4 regions of the Vibrio sp. QJM3NY_21 genome follow, and region 2 is predicted to be linked to each of the others. Evidence: predicted binding sites of a transcription regulator. Region 2 holds the regulator's gene; each other region holds the start of a gene.
What was found. The regulator CRP, encoded in region 2, controls carbon source genes, mostly activating them, when cyclic AMP is high. The targets are predictions, from matches to a motif close to TGTGANNNNNNTCACA.

Region 1 (4,209 bases), 1.7 Mb from region 2:
TGGGCGAACCATTGTCGTGAGTTTTATGAGAGCCGTTTAGAAGAGTACATGCTCAACCTTGAAAACCTCGCGCATGAACATGAAAGCGACGAGAAGAAAATGGCTATCTTGAAGTCGGTTTATCAATACGTAGAAAAGTTAGCTAGCTAATTCCATTATCAAGAGACGTAACACTTTGAAAGAAAGATTGATCCAGCTGGTTTACTGCTTAATCTCCTTCACCTTAATCATAGGTGCACTTACAGCAGGTAACGCGTTACAGCACTTTTTGGATACCTCAATCCCAGGCAGTATTTTTGGCATGTTGATTCTGTTTGCCGCCATGGTGATTGGTATTGTTCCTTCGCACTGGGTACAACCCGGTGCAAGCTTGATTATCCGCCTAATGATCTTACTGTTTGTTCCGATCAGTGTTGGGTTGATGGATCACTTCGACATGCTCATCGCGAACGCATTGCCAATTATGGCGAGCGCCGTTGGTGGCACGTTGCTGGTGTTGGTGTCCTTATCATGGTTTTTAGACCGCTTGCTTTCGAGAGGTAACTGATCATGTGGATTCTACTCACCATCGTGGTATTCCTGTTTGCTCGCTGGGTAAGTCAAAAAGTAAACTCACCGCTGTGTAATCCCCTGCTGATCAGCATTGGTATCATCATTCCGATACTCACGTTCTTCAAAGTACCGTTTGAGACTTACTATGCAGACAACACCTGGATTACCTACATGCTGCAGCCTGCGGTTGTTGCCCTTGCTTATCCGCTTTACGAACAGCTACCTCAAATCAGAGCCAACTGGCGCATCATCACCTTTGCTTGCACGCTAGGTAGTGTGATGTCGATGACAACGACAGCATTAATCGCAGTGGCTTTTAAAGCGGACTTAACTTTGATTGCGAGTTTATTAGGTAAGTCAGTCACCACGCCAATTGCTATGGAAGTGTCGAGCCATTTAGGTGGTGAAGCAGCAATTGCGGCAATACTAGTATTGATTGTCGGTCTGTTTGGGGCAATTTTTGCTTACCCAATCTACAATCTCATTGGCATTAAGAGCCCTATCGCGCGTGGTTTAACCATGGGTACCGTGTCTCACGCTTTAGGTACTGCGACCTGTGCTGAAAAGAATCAGGAAGATGCTGCATTCAGTTCGTTGGCATTGGTTCTTTGTGGGGTTATCACCTCAATCATTGCACCGAGTATATTTTCGCTCGTGGTTTGGTTCTATTCTTAACCACTTTGATTACAGTTTATACGCGCTCTAATCGATGAGTTGGTAAATAGCTAAACTCACTGGTTCGCGACTTTTAAGCGTTACAGATATCAATAAGCCCAAGCATAACCTGATTATTTCAGTGGTAGCTTGGGCTTTTTTCTCACATTTATTCATCAATACGTGACAAACCAAACTCAATTTCAAGCAATAAGTGCGATATCAATGGTAGTTTTTACTCTTGCAATCGATTTCATCTGTGACCTCACTCTAATTATGCAAACCAATGTAACAGCAACAACACAGTAGTGATCAAAATCACAGAAAATTCCTGAGCATTGCATAGAATTAAAGCCTAAGGTCAATTAAGGATTCAACATGAACAGTCGTATTACCCTGGCGCTGGAAAGTGCTCCAACAGCAATCAAAGCACTTTTGAGTGACATCGTATTAGCAGACAACTTTGACGCGACATTGTCTCCAGAACAATTTGCTAGCCTACTGCAAGCAAGTGGTTTCGCGGATGACGAGCTACGTATTGCGCTACTTCCTTTTGCCGCAGCCTATTCTTACGCTCCGTTATCTGACTTTTATGTTGGTGCAATCGTGCGTGGTTTGTCTGGCACTCTGTATTTTGGTGCAAACCTTGAAATCGCTGGTGCTCAACTTGGCCAAACAGTACACGCCGAGCAATCTGCAATCAGCCACGCTTGGATGAAAGGCGAGCAAGGTATCTCTGATATCACAATCAATTTCAGCCCTTGTGGTCACTGTCGTCAATTCATGAACGAACTGACCACAGCGAAAGAGCTTAAGGTTCAGCTTCCACAACGTGATGAAATGTCTCTGCAAGAATACCTGCCAGACTCATTCGGCCCTGCTGATTTAGGTGTGACGACTGGCCTAATGACTAAGCTTGATCATAAGCACACGACTGAAGAAACAACGCCTATTGTTGTAGAAGCGCTAGCAGCACTAAACCGCAGCCATGCTCCATACACCAAAAACCTAAGTGGTGTTTCACTGCAATTGACGTCGGGTGAGGTTTTCACCGGTGCTTACGCTGAAAACGCAGCGTTCAACCCGAGCTTACCACCTCTACAAGTGGCGTTGATTCAACTTAAACTGGCTGGCTTCGATTTTGAACAGATTGAAAGTGCAGCGTTGGTTGAAATTGCCGAAGGTAGCATCAGTCACCTAGCGGATACGCAATCTACATTAGAAGCGATTAATCCCGACATTCCAGTGACTTACTTAGCAATCTAAGTACATCTAATTAACAAAATTTTAAATAAGCAGCCCTATTTAACGGGGCTGCTTTTTTTATACCTGTAATTAACGCAACAACTTGCGCAAACGTTTGCTTTTATCATTGAAATAAGTATGATCACCCCGTTTTCAATCAATCGCTCAAAAGATCGGAAGGAATTTCTATGTTTGGTACTGCTACTCGTGAAAATGCTACTCGTGTACTTCTATTAGGTTCAGGTGAACTCGGCAAAGAAGTTGCTATCGAGTGCCAACGTTTAGGCTTGGAAGTTATTGCATGTGACCGTTACGCAGACGCACCCGCGATGCAAGTTGCACATCGTAGCCATGTATTAGACATGTTAGACGGCGATGCACTGCAAGCAGTCATTGAACTTGAAAAACCAGATTATGTGGTTCCTGAAATTGAAGCTATTGCCACCAGCAAGTTGGTAGAGCTAGAAGCTCAAGGCTTAAATGTCGTTCCCACTGCAAATGCGACGAAGCTAACGATGAACCGCGAAGGTATCCGTCGCCTAGCTGCAGAAGAACTAAAACTGAGCACTTCTCCTTACCGCTTTGCAGACACCTTTGAAGACTTCGCTGCCGCTGTTGAATTCGTGGGCATGCCTTGCGTTGTTAAGCCAGTAATGAGCTCTTCAGGTAAAGGCCAAAGCGTTATCAAAACAGAAGAAGACATTCAAAAGTCTTGGGACTACGCACAAGAAGGCGGTCGTACTGGCGCGGGTCGCGTAATCGTTGAAGGCTTCATCGACTTTGATTACGAAATTACGCTTCTAACCGTTCGCGCTGTTGATGGCGTTCATTTCTGTGCGCCTATCGGTCACCGCCAAGAAGACGGTGATTACCGTGAATCATGGCAGCCACAAGTGATGTCAGACAACGCACTTAAAGCGGCGCAATACACGGCTGAGCAAGTCGTTAACGCACTCGGCGGTCACGGCATCTTTGGTGTTGAACTGTTCGTTAAAGGCGACCACGTGATCTTCAATGAAGTATCCCCTCGCCCACACGATACTGGCTTAGTGACTCTGATGTCTCAAGACTCATCGGAATTCGCACTGCACGTACGCGCCTTTACTGGTATGCCGATCAAATCAATCACGCAATACGGTCCATGTGCATCAGCGGTTATCCTTGGTCAAGGCACTTCAACCAACATTCGTTTTGAAGGTCTTACAGAAGCTCTAGACGCACCACAGACGCAAGTTCGCTTGTTTGGTAAGCCTGATATCGATGGTCGCCGTCGTCTAGGTGTGGCGCTTACTCGTCGTAACAGCACTGAGACAGCGATTGAAGATGCAATTGAGAGTGCTTCTAAAGTAAAAGTGATTTACTAGCTGTTAATTACCATTTTCTAGCTAATGACTACTAATTGGTAACGACTAACTCAGATCTGAACCATTACGTTCTCGCATCTGAACAATCACGACTTCAAATCTGAACAATAAAAAAGACGGGCTATCGAGCCCGTCTTTTTGTTGGTGTTATCTTTTTTATTGAAGCGGTCTTTTCGCTAGAGAGCTCACTGCGCTTAAGCGTCTGACTCAATCAAGTACACTTCCTCACTAAATCGAGACAAGCCTTTTTTAGCAATCTTCGGATGTTCATCGTCTGCAATATCTTGATTCAACAATGTGATTTTGTATCCCGCGAACAACTGATCAATCTCTAGTTTAGGGACGCTAAACGGAGGCCCTGCCATCTCGCTTTGGTCGTAATCCAGAGTCACTA
Region 2 (4,209 bases):
AAGTGGTGATGCACCATTTGGTGGTCCGGGTGCTTCAGGCAACCTACGCCCAAGTGCGTACTATGCAGCTGACTACTGTGCTTATCCTATGGCTTCAATGGAAGGTGGTGAAACTCAACTGCCAGCGACATTTAGCCCAGGTATTGAGCTTTAGTTTAAGCTCTTAAGCTATAAGTTCATGAATCATAAGCTTATGAGCTCTAGGTTCATGAATAACAGATTCATTGGTTAATTGTGTAATGAGGAAGCGGTGTTATCGCTTCCTTTTCCATCACGTCCGACACCTTGATTGGGCGGTAGATAATAATAGAACAAGTATGTCACAGGCTGATGGCTGCTGACTCTGTGTCCAGCCTCTCCCTCTCTAATCCAAATTACTAGCTTGCTAGAACCTCTGACAAGGAGTCACCATGACGCCCGATCTACTCTTTAAATCACTATGGGACGATTACATTCACAGGCTTTGCCCATCGGCCGAGAAAGTTCATCATCTGCTGAAAGAAGACGAATCCCTGATTAATGATCACATTGCACTGCGTACTTTCAATGTTGCACCTCTGGGCATTGAAACACTGGCCAAGCCTTTTCTTGAATTAGGCTACAAGGCGTGTGGCGACTACTTGTTTGAGAGCAAGAAGTTAGTGGCTAAGCACTACGAGCACCCAGACCCAAACCAACCGAAAGTGTTCATTAGTGAGTTGAAGGTAGAAGAGTGTTCAAGTGACTTACAACAGATCGTTGCGAAGTTGGTTGAGCAAGTAGACGCAAGCAAGCTTCAAGGTCATGAGTTCTTGTTTGGTGGTCGCCTTTGGGATCTGAGTTTCGCGGATTTCCAAGTGCTAGCAAAAGAGAGTGAATACGCGTCTTGGCTAGCGGCTCATGGTTACGGTGCAAACCACTTTACGGTGAGTGTGAACCAGCTTAATGAGTTCGATGAAGTACAGACTGTGAATGACTATTTGAGTGATTCAGGTTTCACTATCAATGCATCTGGCGGTCAGGTTAAAGGCTCTCCAGAGGTCTTATTAGAGCAATCATCTACAATGGCAGACAAAGTGCCAGTTTCATTTGTTGAAGGCAATGAGGTGATTCCTGGTGGCTTCTACGAGTTCGCTAAGCGTTATGCGATGGCGAATGGTGAGATTTATACAGGATTTGTTGCAGTATCGGCTGACAAGATCTTTGAGAGCACCAACGGTTAAAGAAAGATACGAGCACGGGCTTTACCCTAAAGATGCGGGTACGCTTCGCTTTGAGAGTGTTTGCGCTTGGACGCGGGAGGTGCTCCATTCGCATCTCGCATCTCGCATCTCGCATCTCGCATCTGCTCTCTAGATCTTTAGAAAACAAAAAAGCCACCAAATTTGCATTTGGTGGCTTTCAAATTTTTGGCTCAGTTAATCGAGATTAACGAGTGCCGTATACCACGATAGTTTTACCGTGTGCAGAAATTAGGTTCTGCTCTTCTAGCATCTTCAAGATACGACCTACTGTCTCACGAGAACAACCAACAATCTGGCCAATCTCTTGACGAGTGATCTTGATTTGCATGCCGTCAGGGTGAGTCATTGCATCTGGCTGTTTCGCTAGGTTAAGTAGCGTTTGAGCGATACGACCTGTTACGTCAAGGAACGCTAAGTCGCCAACCTTTTGGCTAGTTACTTGTAGACGGTTTGCCATTTGCGCTGAAAGGCGCATTAGGATATCTGGGTTCACTTGGATAAGCTGACGGAATTTCTTGAAAGAAATTTCAGCTACTTCACAAGGAGATTTTGCACGAACCCATGCAGTACGCTCTTGGTCTTCTTCGAAGAGGCCAAGTTCACCAATGAAGTCACCTTGGTTTAGGTAAGAAAGAATCATTTCCTTACCTTCTTCGTCTTTGATAAGAACTGCCACAGAACCTTTAACGATGTAGTACAAGGTTTCTGCCTTTTCACCAGCATGAATCAAAGTACTTTTTGAAGGGTACTTATGAATATGACAGTGTGAAAGGAACCACTCTAATGTTGGATCGGTTTGGGGTTTACCTAGAACCATAATATCTTACTTCCTCTGCAGGGTATGCTTGCCGCTTTCCGTATTTTAGCTAAGCCTGGATTGACTTGTAGGATAAGAGCACTCGTTGAGCGCTGCAAGCTATCTTGTGTTTCGTTTAAGAATAGTATCCTTTTTCAGGTACTATTTCTTGATTTTAATCGTGACCAAGCTACGATTTTTTACGCAAAATTGTGCACATGATCACGGTATGAAAAGTAATCAACCAGAATGGTGTCTTGTTAACCTATTTTTCCGGTTTCGATGAGCTGTTGTAGGATGGGCCTTACAATGAGCTCCATAGCAAAACTCATCTTGCCGCCTGGCACCACAAGCGTGTTGTGGCGTGACATAAATGAGCCATCTATCATAGCTAGAAGGTAGGGGAAATCGACGTTTTTGATGCCACGCAAACGTATAACCACGAAGCTTTCGTCTAAACTTGGAATCCCTTTGGCGTTCAGTGGGTTCGATGTATCTACGGTTGGAACACGCTGAAAGTTGATGTGAGTACGCGAAAATTGTGGGGTGATGTAATTAAGGTAATCATCCATTGAGCGAACAATCGAGTCCATCACCGCTTCGCGAGAATGCCCACGATCGCGTGTGTCACGAACGAATTTCTGGATCCACTCTAGGTTTACGATAGGTACCATGCCGATAAGCAGGTCGACGTGTTGCGAGACGTTAATATCGCCATCGACTACGCCACCATGAAGACCTTCGTAGAACATCACATCGGAATTTTCTGGGATCTCTTGCCATGGCGTAAAGGTGCCCGGCATTTGATTGTAAGGCACGGCTTCATCGAAGGTATGTAGGTAACTACGGACTTTACCCGTGCCTTCATTACCGTATTGACGGAAGAACTCTTCTAATGCGCCAAAATCGTTGGCTTGTGGACCAAAGTAGCTGATGTGCTTACCTTGCTCGCGAGCCTTACGGATCTCGACGTCCATCTCTGGTCGAGTGAAGCGATGGAAACTATCCCCTTCAACCCAAGCGGCCTTCACGTCCATCATATTGAACATTTTTCGGAAGGCTTCTGAGGTAGTGGTGGTGCCGGCTCCTGATGAACCCGTCACCGCAATAATTGGATGTTTAGCGGACATGACAACCCTTGTCTTTTGAGTAACTTACTTGTTAGCAATCGTTTACCACTATAACACGGCTCCTTTATGAGCGCAGCTTAGAAGCGTTTTGTGACTTGAATATCAACGGTTTCATGCAGCTCAGAAAACACGATGCTGACTTCCTTTGAGGCTAATTGATGTTTCACTTGATCAATCTTGTTTTGCAGTGAAACCTCTACGTCGCCGTAGTCTGTGCCTTCACGCAGCACGAATTCTTTAATGAGGTTTTCCAGTGTTTCTGGCGCAATGTCTTGCCATGGGATGATCATAAATACTTCTCTCTTTTATGTTCATAAATAGGTTTATTGATGTGTTGATTACTGTGTCTAGTGACGTCTACCACTCAGTCCTTAAAAAGGCTCGGCCATTATGCCGAATCTTGAATACTTTCATAGTAGGCGGGTAACGCTTCTTCTAACCAAAACCTTGGTTTGAGCGTGCTACCGGTAATGAACCCCACATGGCCGCCTTTTTGAAATAGGCGATAGTCGATGTTGTCAGGCAACACGAACTTTGGAATCACGTCGTCTGTCATAAACGGATCGTCTTTGGCATGGATGATCTGAGTCGGTAGTTTAATCTTATTAAGTTTAGGAAGCGCTGAGCACTGAGCATAGTAATCCTGAGCATTCTTGAACCCGTGCAGAGGCGCAGTAATACGTTCATCAAACTCATACAGCTTGTCTATCTTCTTAATGGTTTCGGCGGTGATACCGAGCTTTTCTTGCAGCAGCTTAATCTTTTTCAAGGCATTCGATTTGAGAGAGTTGAGCAGGTACTTTTTATAGAGCTTAGAGAAACCTCGCTCAATACGACTAGAGCAACAAGCCAGATCAAAAGGTGCAGAGACAATCGTCGCCGCCGACAGCAGTGGGTCGTCCGCGTACTCAGCCAAATAGTTCGCCAGCATGTTACCGCCCAAAGATATACCAACCGCTACCTTCGGGTTATTGGGAAACTGGGCGTGTAGATGTCTTAGGAAAAAGCGTGCATCTTCGACTTCACCTGAATGGTAAGCGCGAGCCAAGCGATTGGGCTT
Region 3 (4,209 bases), 1.1 Mb from region 2:
TCTATTCCGTTCAAAACGGTTTGTTTGTTAGGTATGAATGATGGTGTTTACCCTCGCTCAATGCCACCAGAAGGTTTTGACTTGATGAGCGGCCAAACTCGCTCGCCGAATGGCGTAGGCAAAAAGAGTCTAGCTCGACCTGGCGATCGTTCTCGTCGTGATGATGACCGTTATCTATTCTTAGAAGCGATGTTGTCAGCACAAGAGTGCTTATACATCAGCTATGTCGGCCGCTCGATTCAAGATAATACCGAGCGAGTGCCGTCGGTATTGGTTTCAGAGTTGATCGAGTACTGCCAGCAGAACTATTGCTTAAGTGAAGACCAAGCGTTACCAAGTGATGATTCAGGCATCAACCTGACTCAAGCGATCAGCTTTGAACACACCATGACACCGTTTAGCCCTGCAGCCTTTACTCAAGGTGACGCAAGCCATGTGCTGAGTTACGCCAAAGAATGGCTTCCTGCGGCTAACCGTTCAGGTGAGCGCAGTGGTGAGTTCAATCGTGCATTGGATGACTATTTGTTGGGGGCAACGTATCCGTTAGAACTCGACTTGGTTGAGTTACAGCGTTTTTGGCGTTTGCCAGTGCAGTACTTCTTTAATCGCCGTCTAAAAGTGGTGTTTGAGCCGCCGCTTCCTGTGATGGAAGATGATGAACCGTTCGTACTTAATGGTTTAGAGAGTTTCCAACTTAAGGATGCTTTGCTGCAAGTGTTGCTGGACCACCCTGAAGGTGCAGACGAAGCGGTTCGATTATTTGTCTCTGAGCAAAAAGCACAGGGCCGATTACCGGTCGGCGCCTTTGGTGATATCGAATTTGAAACCAATCGTGTTCAAGCGGAAGACTTAGCTAAAGAGATTCGATTTGTGAGCGGATCACCGCAGCAAGATCTCGAAGTGAATATCGAATTTGATGTGTTAGGCGAAGGCAAACCTGTTCGTTTGATGGGTTGGTTAACTCAAAACTATCAATCGGGTCTAGTTCGTTTCCGTAGCGGTAAAATACGCTCTCAAGATTATTTGGCAGCGTGGATTGATCATCTATGTTGTGCAGTGATGGGACACGGAAAAACGACCCATATTATTGGCTACGACAGAAAAGAAGGCGTGGTTCACCAAACGCTACAACCTATCGGCGATGCGCTTCAGGCGAAGAGTTTGCTGGCTGAGTTAGTACGACTGTTTTATCAAGGCATGACAGCACCACTGCCTTACTTCCCGAAAACCGCATTGGCTGGCGTTGAGGCTGGCTTTAGCCGTGGTAAATGGGTCGATGACGAAGAAAAGTCACTTAAGAAAATGGCCGATACTTTTAATGACAGCTTCGCCTTTACGGGCGAGGGCAGAGACACCTATATCTCACGAATTTGGCCTAAGTGGGATGATGAACTGGCTGCTGAGTCGCGTATGTATTCAACGCTTGTGTTACAGGCCGCAAGACTTGCCGCTGCCGATCTTGAAGATCAGGAATAATCAGCAGTGATCAGCAAGATCGCCAACGATACTAACGTCAAAGAGATGCGTTTGAATAAAGACATGGAAAATAAAGAGTTAGATGTAAATTTGGAGTGCAGGGCTTATCAAAAGGTTAGAGGTAATCGAGGTATAAGCTTAGTAAAAGCGATAGATAGTGATTTGCGGAAAGTCAGGGTACAGGAAATAAAGTGGCCGCCAGTAAATCATTATTAGTGTAGGGCGTTCGCTGTACGGCCACAGGTCAGAGGGACCATTATTCAGTGGTTCAAAGTAACGCATGAGTATAAAACTCGTAGGCGCTCCTGAACTCGTGGGCGCATAGTAGCGAGGCGATCTGAATTGATCCGTGAGAGAGATCGCACTAACTATTAACAAATTGGCGTAGGACGTAAATTGCATGACGTTTTCTACGCTAGGTCACATTTGTAACAGACTAATTTATCAGAAGGCAGTAAGGCATGACGACCACAAGCAGTGCTCAGGTAATCGTTCCACAAACACTTGATACCATGACGTTTCCACTTCATGGCGCGCGTTTAATTGAAGCATCAGCGGGTACGGGTAAAACATTTACCATCGCTGGCTTGTATTTGCGCCTACTGCTTGGGCACGGTACCGCTGCGCCGCAAGGTGATCTGACTGAAGCTACTCGACACCATGAGGAGCTTACTGTAGACCAAATTCTGGTGGTGACCTTTACTGAAGCCGCAACGGCAGAGCTACGCGATCGTATCCGCGCTCGAATCCATGATGCACGTATTGCGTTTGCTCGTGGACAAAGTGACGACCCAGTGATTGCTCCTTTATTACAAGCTATCGATGATCATGCTGGCGCTGCGAAAACTCTGCTCAATGCTGAAAGGCAAATGGATGAGGCTGCGGTTTACACCATTCACGGTTTCTGTCAGAGAATGTTGACTCAGAATGCCTTCGAGTCTGGAAGCCGTTTTGATAATGAATTTGTGACCGATGAAAGCCATCTGAAAGCACAAGTGGTTGCCGACTATTGGCGTAAGCAGTTCTACCCGCTGCCAATTCAACTGGCTGGTGAAGTGCGAAATATTTGGGGCTCTCCCGCTTCGTTATTGGCTGACGTAAATCGCTACCTGACAGGATCTCCGCTGAAGCTGACCGTAGATGCGATGTCGGGCGACTTACAAACGCTACACAACCAAAACCTAGATAAAGTGAAGCAACTTAAGACGTTGTGGTGCGAATCCGAAGCGGACTTTTTGGCTTTGATTTCAGGTTCAGATGTGAACAAACGCAGCTACACCAAGAAGTCTCTGCCTACTTGGTTAGAAGCCGTCACAGCATGGGCGCAGAGCGACACTCATGATTACCAGTTTCCAGATAAACTAGAGAAGTTCTCACAAGCCACTCTAATTGAAAAAACGCCGAAAGGTACTGCACCTCAGCACGCAGTTTTCGAAGCGATTGAGGACTTCTTAAATTCTCCAGCAGATCTGAAAGCCCCATTGTTGGCACATGCGATTACTCATTGTCGAACCATGTTAGCCAAGGCTAAACAGCAGAAACAGTGGCTATCGTTTGATGACTTGCTGACTCAGTTATCTGCATCGATTGATGTGGATGAGCAATCACTGCTGGTGGAAAGAATTCGTACCTTATACCCAGTGGCGATGATCGATGAATTCCAAGATACCGATCCGCTGCAGTACAGTATTTTCAGCCGAATTTATCTCGATAACCCGCAGTGTGGTCTGTTTATGATCGGTGACCCGAAGCAGGCTATTTATGGCTTCCGTGGCGCGGATATCTTTACCTATATCAAGGCGAGAAACCAAGTTAGTGCTCACTACACTTTAGGGACTAACTGGCGTTCGAGTGCTGATATGGTCAGCGCGGTAAACCAAGTGTTTATGAATTCGGATAGCCCGTTTATCTACGACCAAGACATTCCATTTTTGCCTGTCGCAGCCAGCCCATCGGCTGATAAACGCCAATGGGTAATGAACGGAGAAACTCAGCACGCACTTACCTTTTGGCTGCAAGATGCTGAAGATAAGCCCTTACCAAAAGGCGAATATCACAAAGCCATGGCCGAGGCGACGGCGAGTCAAGTTCAAACTATTCTGACGGCTTCTCAAAACGAACAAGCCTATTTTGATAACGGCAAAAAACAACATGCCGTGAATGCGGGTGATATTGCTGTCTTGGTTCGAACCGGTAGTGAAGGTCGTCTGATTAAGAATGCGCTGTCTGAGCAAGGCATTGCGAGCGTGTACTTATCTAACCGAGATAGCGTGTTCACCAGTTTGGTCGCGCAAGATATTCAACGCTTACTGCAAGCGGTGCTGACGCCAGAAAATGACCGTGCATTGCGTGCGAGTTTAGCGTCGGAGTTGTTTGCTCTGGATGCCGCCTCATTGGATGAACTCAACAACGATGAAGTGGTTTGGGAAAATGTCGTTAACGAATTTCGAGAATATCGTAAGTTGTGGTTGCAACGTGGCGTGCTACCAATGCTTCGCAGCGTGATCAGTAAACGACATCTCGCGGAACGTTTACTGGAAGAAGAAAATGGTGAGCGCTCACTCACTGATTTGATGCACATTGGCGAATTGTTGCAACAAGCAAGACAAGAGCTCGACAGTGACTATGGCTTGTTGCGTTGGTTGGCAGAAGCGATATCAGATGCACAAAATGGTTTAGGCGGTAGTGATGACGACATTCAACGCCTTGAATCAGAGAGAAACTTGGTTCAAA
Region 4 (4,209 bases), 900 kb from region 2:
AGTTACAGGCGGTTTGTAACATACTGATAGTTTGGTCCATCTATGCTAGATAAGAGCTCTATGCGTAATGGGTTGTCAGCAATTTATGGGTGAATTGAGTCCGTAGATAGAAACCACGTGGCTTAGTCTTGATAGGTTTTCCACTTGCACCGTAAGCTTCTGTTAACACGCGACTGTTGGCCGCTTTTGGTCGCAAATGCAGTGCTTCGCCGTGTCTTGCTGTTATCTGTTCAACATTACCCAACACGATTAACTCCATCAGTTCTTCCCAGTCTCTTTTCAGGAGTTCGTTTTCAGCTAGGCTTGGTGTCCAGAGTAATGGGGAGCCAACATGCCTTTCTGCCAGCGGGATCTCTCTTTCTCCCTCAACTGGGATCCACAACACTTTAGACAGCTTGTTTCGAACGTGACTGGTTTCCCAAGTTATGCCTTGCACGCCCATCAATGGAGCGACACAAACAAAGGTGGTTTCGAGTGGCTTTCCAGAGTAGCCAATCGGGATGCTTTTAAGCTCGATACCGAGTTTGGCAAAATCTTGTTCTGGTTTACTGCCTGCGGGCGCACCCAAGTGCCATTCCAATAGCTGTCCAACCCAGCCTTTATCACGCTTGAGGTCGTTTGGCATCACCATCTCAGCTTCATCGGCGAGCTCTTTAAAGGTCATTCCGGCGATAGCATACGCTCTGTCTAGCAGCTCTTGTTGTGTTTGTGGTTCTGGTTTCATAATAAAAGACATGATCAAAAAAATGATTTTACCAGAAGTTATCACCATATGACGACTGGTTAAGAAATGATCTCCTTGTTAGGAAAGGGATCAAACTCATGGTTATCCACAGGACATAAAGGTAATTAATTGAAATATTAATTTAGTGGATAAATAAACAGGGGTTTATGGTGGATTAAATGCTTGCCAAATGGGGTTCAAAATGAATCTTTCGCTTACTAGTGTGGATAAACATCGGAGTGGTTGATCTTTAACCATGTTCTGTTTTTGAAAGATCTTTTACTTTTCTAATGTTTTTAAAAATGAAATTATAATTCTAATCAATTGATTTTTAATTAAATAAATTATATTTACTCGACTTGGTGTTTTTGATGTTGATGAATCTATGGATTAAAAAAAACGATTGCGGGTAATTCTTCACATAGTTATTCACAGAAAAGGTGAATAAATGTGGTCTATGTCTCACTCTTGTGTGGGTAACTAGAATTTGAGCAAAACTTATCCATATTCTTAGTTAATATTCATAAATATAGCGCTTGTCACGTCACTAAGTTTGCTCCGATTGGGGATATGTGGAAAAATCAGAGTAATTAAAAATTTAGATAGAGGTTGGCCAGTGATAGATGGCGATGGTTACCGATTAAATGTTGGTATTGTAATCTGTAACAACCATGGTCAGGTCTTCTGGGCTAAACGATACGGGCAACATTCATGGCAATTCCCTCAAGGGGGAATAGATGAAGGTGAAACTCCGGAACAGGCAATGTACCGCGAGTTGTATGAAGAGGTTGGCCTTACTAAAAAGGATGTAAAGATCGTCGCGACAAGTCGTCATTGGTTACGCTATAAGCTGCCCAAACGACTGGTTCGGTGGGATTCTAAACCTGTCTGTATTGGACAAAAACAGAAGTGGTTCCTTTTACGCTTAGATTGCGATGAATCGCAGATCAATATGCAGCGTGGAAGTACACCTGAGTTTGATGGTTGGCGTTGGGTGAGTTACTGGTACCCAGTTCGACAAGTTGTTTCTTTCAAGCGAGATGTTTACCGTCGAGCGATGAAAGAATTCGCATCTTTAGCAATGCCGTTTAAAGAGCGAAAAACAAAAGGAAAACGCAAATTGCGTAGAGGTTAAGCATGCTCAGTCAACTAAGGGAAATAGTTGAACACGTATCAAGAGTTGAAGATGTGTCGACGGCTCTTGATATTTTGGTTAAAGAGACATGCAGTGCGATGCAGACGGAATGTTGCACCGTGTATTTGGCAAATAATGATATGCAGCGTCTTGAGTTGATGGCAACTCAAGGCCTGATCTTCAAAGGCAATAGCATTCACATTGGTTTTGACGAAGGTCTGGTTGGCCTTGTCAAAAGAAGTGCTGAACCTATCAACCTTGCACAAGCGTCTGCTCACCCTGCTTATAAGTTTTTTCCAGAGCTTGGAGAAAAGGTTTATCACTCTTTTCTCGGCACTCCGATTATCCATCGTAAGCAAGTGCTTGGCGTATTGGTCATTCAACAGAAGTCTCCTCGTTTATTCAGTGAGATGGAAGAATCCTTCCTTGTCACACTCTCAGCACAACTTGCGGTCATTGTGGCGCACGCTCAAACTCAAGGCCATTGGCTTTTAGAGCAACAGAAGCTACCTAAGATTAAAGGTATTGCAGCTTCATCGGGCGTTGCGATTGGTGATTTATGGTGGGATAACACTCAGCCTGAACTCACCGATGTTTATCCAGCATCGACGCTTAATGTTGAAAGAGAGCATGAAATGCTGGCAGTCGCCGTCGAAAATGCTCTCAATGACTTTAAGCGAATGCGAAAGCGCCTAGATAGTGAAATCAATAAAGACGCGTTGGCGATCTTTGACCTGTTTACTCACTTACTCAACGATCCCATGTTGCGTAAGGATCTTAAGAGCCAAATCCAGAAAGGCGATAAAGCCGATTGGGCATTAAGGCAGGTTGTTGAGAGTTACTCGAATCGCTTTGCTCGTATGTCAGACGTGTACCTTCGTGAGAGGGCACAAGACATCCGAGAGCTTGGTCAAAGATTGCTCTATTTCCTTCACAATTCTGAACATGAACTTCGCACGCTAGATAAGCCAATTATTTTGGTGGTTCGAGAGTTAACGGCTTCGGTATTGGCCTCTATTCCCAAAGAAAAACTTTTAGCTGTTATTTCTTTGGAAGGTGCGGCGAACTCACATGCCGCGATTTTATCTCGAGCTTTGGGTATTCCTTCTGTTATGGGGGTTAACCTAAATCTTGCTCAAGCTAATGGTAAGCAAGCGATTGTCGACGGCTATAGTGGCGAGATCTTTATTGAGCCGACTCAAAACCTGCTCAAAGAATATCAAGGGCTGATTTTAGAAGAGAGTGAGCTCTCTTCTATGGTCAATCGAGAACTATACTTACCGGCAAAAACGCAAGACAACCAGCAAGTCGAGATCTTGCTTAATGCGGGCTTGAGTGCCGACACCAATATCGCTATCAACCAAGGCGTTGATGGGGTGGGGCTGTATCGAACCGAAATTTCTTTCTTGTTGCAGCAGAGGTTTCCGTCAGAGGACGAACAGTTCAAGCAATACCGTTCTGTACTCGCGAGCTACCCTGAGAAGCAAGTGGTGATGCGTACACTCGATATCGGTGGCGATAAGGCCTTACCTTATTTTCCAATCGAAGAGGACAACCCATTTCTTGGCTGGCGTGGTATTCGTTTTACGCTCGATCATCCTGACATCTTTATTATTCAGTTACGTGCCATGCTACGTGCGAGCTGTGAAAGCCATAACTTGAGTATTTTGCTGCCGATGATCTCTGGTGCTCAGGAACTGGATGACGCGCTACAACTTATTGAACAAGCGTATGACGAAGTGCATGAGCTTGATAACCGAGTGCGTATGCCTCGCGTTGGTATCATGATTGAAGTGCCATCAATGCTTTACATACTGCCGCTGATTGCTGATAAGGTCGACTTTGTTTCAGTCGGTACCAACGACTTAACTCAATATTTATTAGCGGTTGATCGGAACAATTCACGAGTATCTGATGTCTATGAATCAATGCACCCAGCGGTGATCATGGCATTAAAACAAATTCATGATACTTGTAAGCAACATCAATTACCTGTGTGTATTTGTGGCGAGCTAGCCGGTGATCCTATGGGCGCGTTGTTACTGATTGGGTTGGGGTATGAGACGTTAAGTATGAATACCTCAAATGTCGCGAGGACTAAATATTTGATTCGCCAATCTAACTTGAGTGAATTACAGGATTTGGCAAATAGAGCGCTTTCAAAACCATATGGTAGTGACATATATAGTATGATGCTGAACTATTTCGAAGAGCGTGAATTTACAGGCTTCATTCGAGCAGGTAAAAAATAGGATTTAACGTGTCATATGAACTGATAGGCTTGTTAGCAGGCCTTGGTGCTATTGTTGGTGTTTTAGCTGGCTTGCTAGGCATTGGCGGTGGTTTGCTG

Region 1: cdd (cytidine deaminase) is a predicted target of CRP. The motif match lies at 1,465-1,480, and genes of this name have one in related genera.
Region 3: recB (exodeoxyribonuclease V subunit beta) is a predicted target of CRP. The motif match lies at 1,825-1,840, and genes of this name have one in related genera.
Region 4: rppH (RNA pyrophosphohydrolase) is a predicted target of CRP. The motif match lies at 1,174-1,189, and genes of this name have one in related genera.

Annotation. Positions count from the first base shown of each region.
Region 1 is NZ_CM173513.1:1,528,451-1,532,659, reverse strand. Features, by position in the region: gene sbcB (exodeoxyribonuclease I) at 1-150, shown strand, start outside; gene AC3CID_RS06980 (CidA/LrgA family protein) at 176-547, shown strand; gene AC3CID_RS06975 (LrgB family protein) at 550-1,227, shown strand; gene cdd (cytidine deaminase) at 1,585-2,472, shown strand; gene purT (formate-dependent phosphoribosylglycinamide formyltransferase) at 2,640-3,815, shown strand; gene AC3CID_RS06960 (thiopurine S-methyltransferase) at 4,010-4,209, opposite strand, start outside.
Region 2 is NZ_CM173513.1:3,192,680-3,196,888, reverse strand. Features, by position in the region: gene astD (succinylglutamate-semialdehyde dehydrogenase) at 1-154, shown strand, start outside; gene AC3CID_RS14330 (2-oxoadipate dioxygenase/decarboxylase family protein) at 411-1,202, shown strand; gene crp (cAMP-activated global transcriptional regulator CRP) at 1,408-2,040, opposite strand; gene AC3CID_RS14320 (phosphoribulokinase) at 2,280-3,149, opposite strand; gene AC3CID_RS14315 (YheU family protein) at 3,227-3,439, opposite strand; gene AC3CID_RS14310 (hydrolase) at 3,538-4,209, opposite strand, start outside.
Region 3 is NZ_CM173513.1:743,698-747,906, forward strand. Features, by position in the region: gene recC (exodeoxyribonuclease V subunit gamma) at 1-1,476, shown strand, start outside; gene recB (exodeoxyribonuclease V subunit beta) at 1,938-4,209, shown strand, end outside.
Region 4 is NZ_CM173513.1:559,225-563,433, forward strand. Features, by position in the region: gene mutH (DNA mismatch repair endonuclease MutH) at 59-724, opposite strand; gene rppH (RNA pyrophosphohydrolase) at 1,341-1,859, shown strand; gene ptsP (phosphoenolpyruvate--protein phosphotransferase) at 1,862-4,111, shown strand; gene AC3CID_RS02495 (sulfite exporter TauE/SafE family protein) at 4,120-4,209, shown strand, end outside.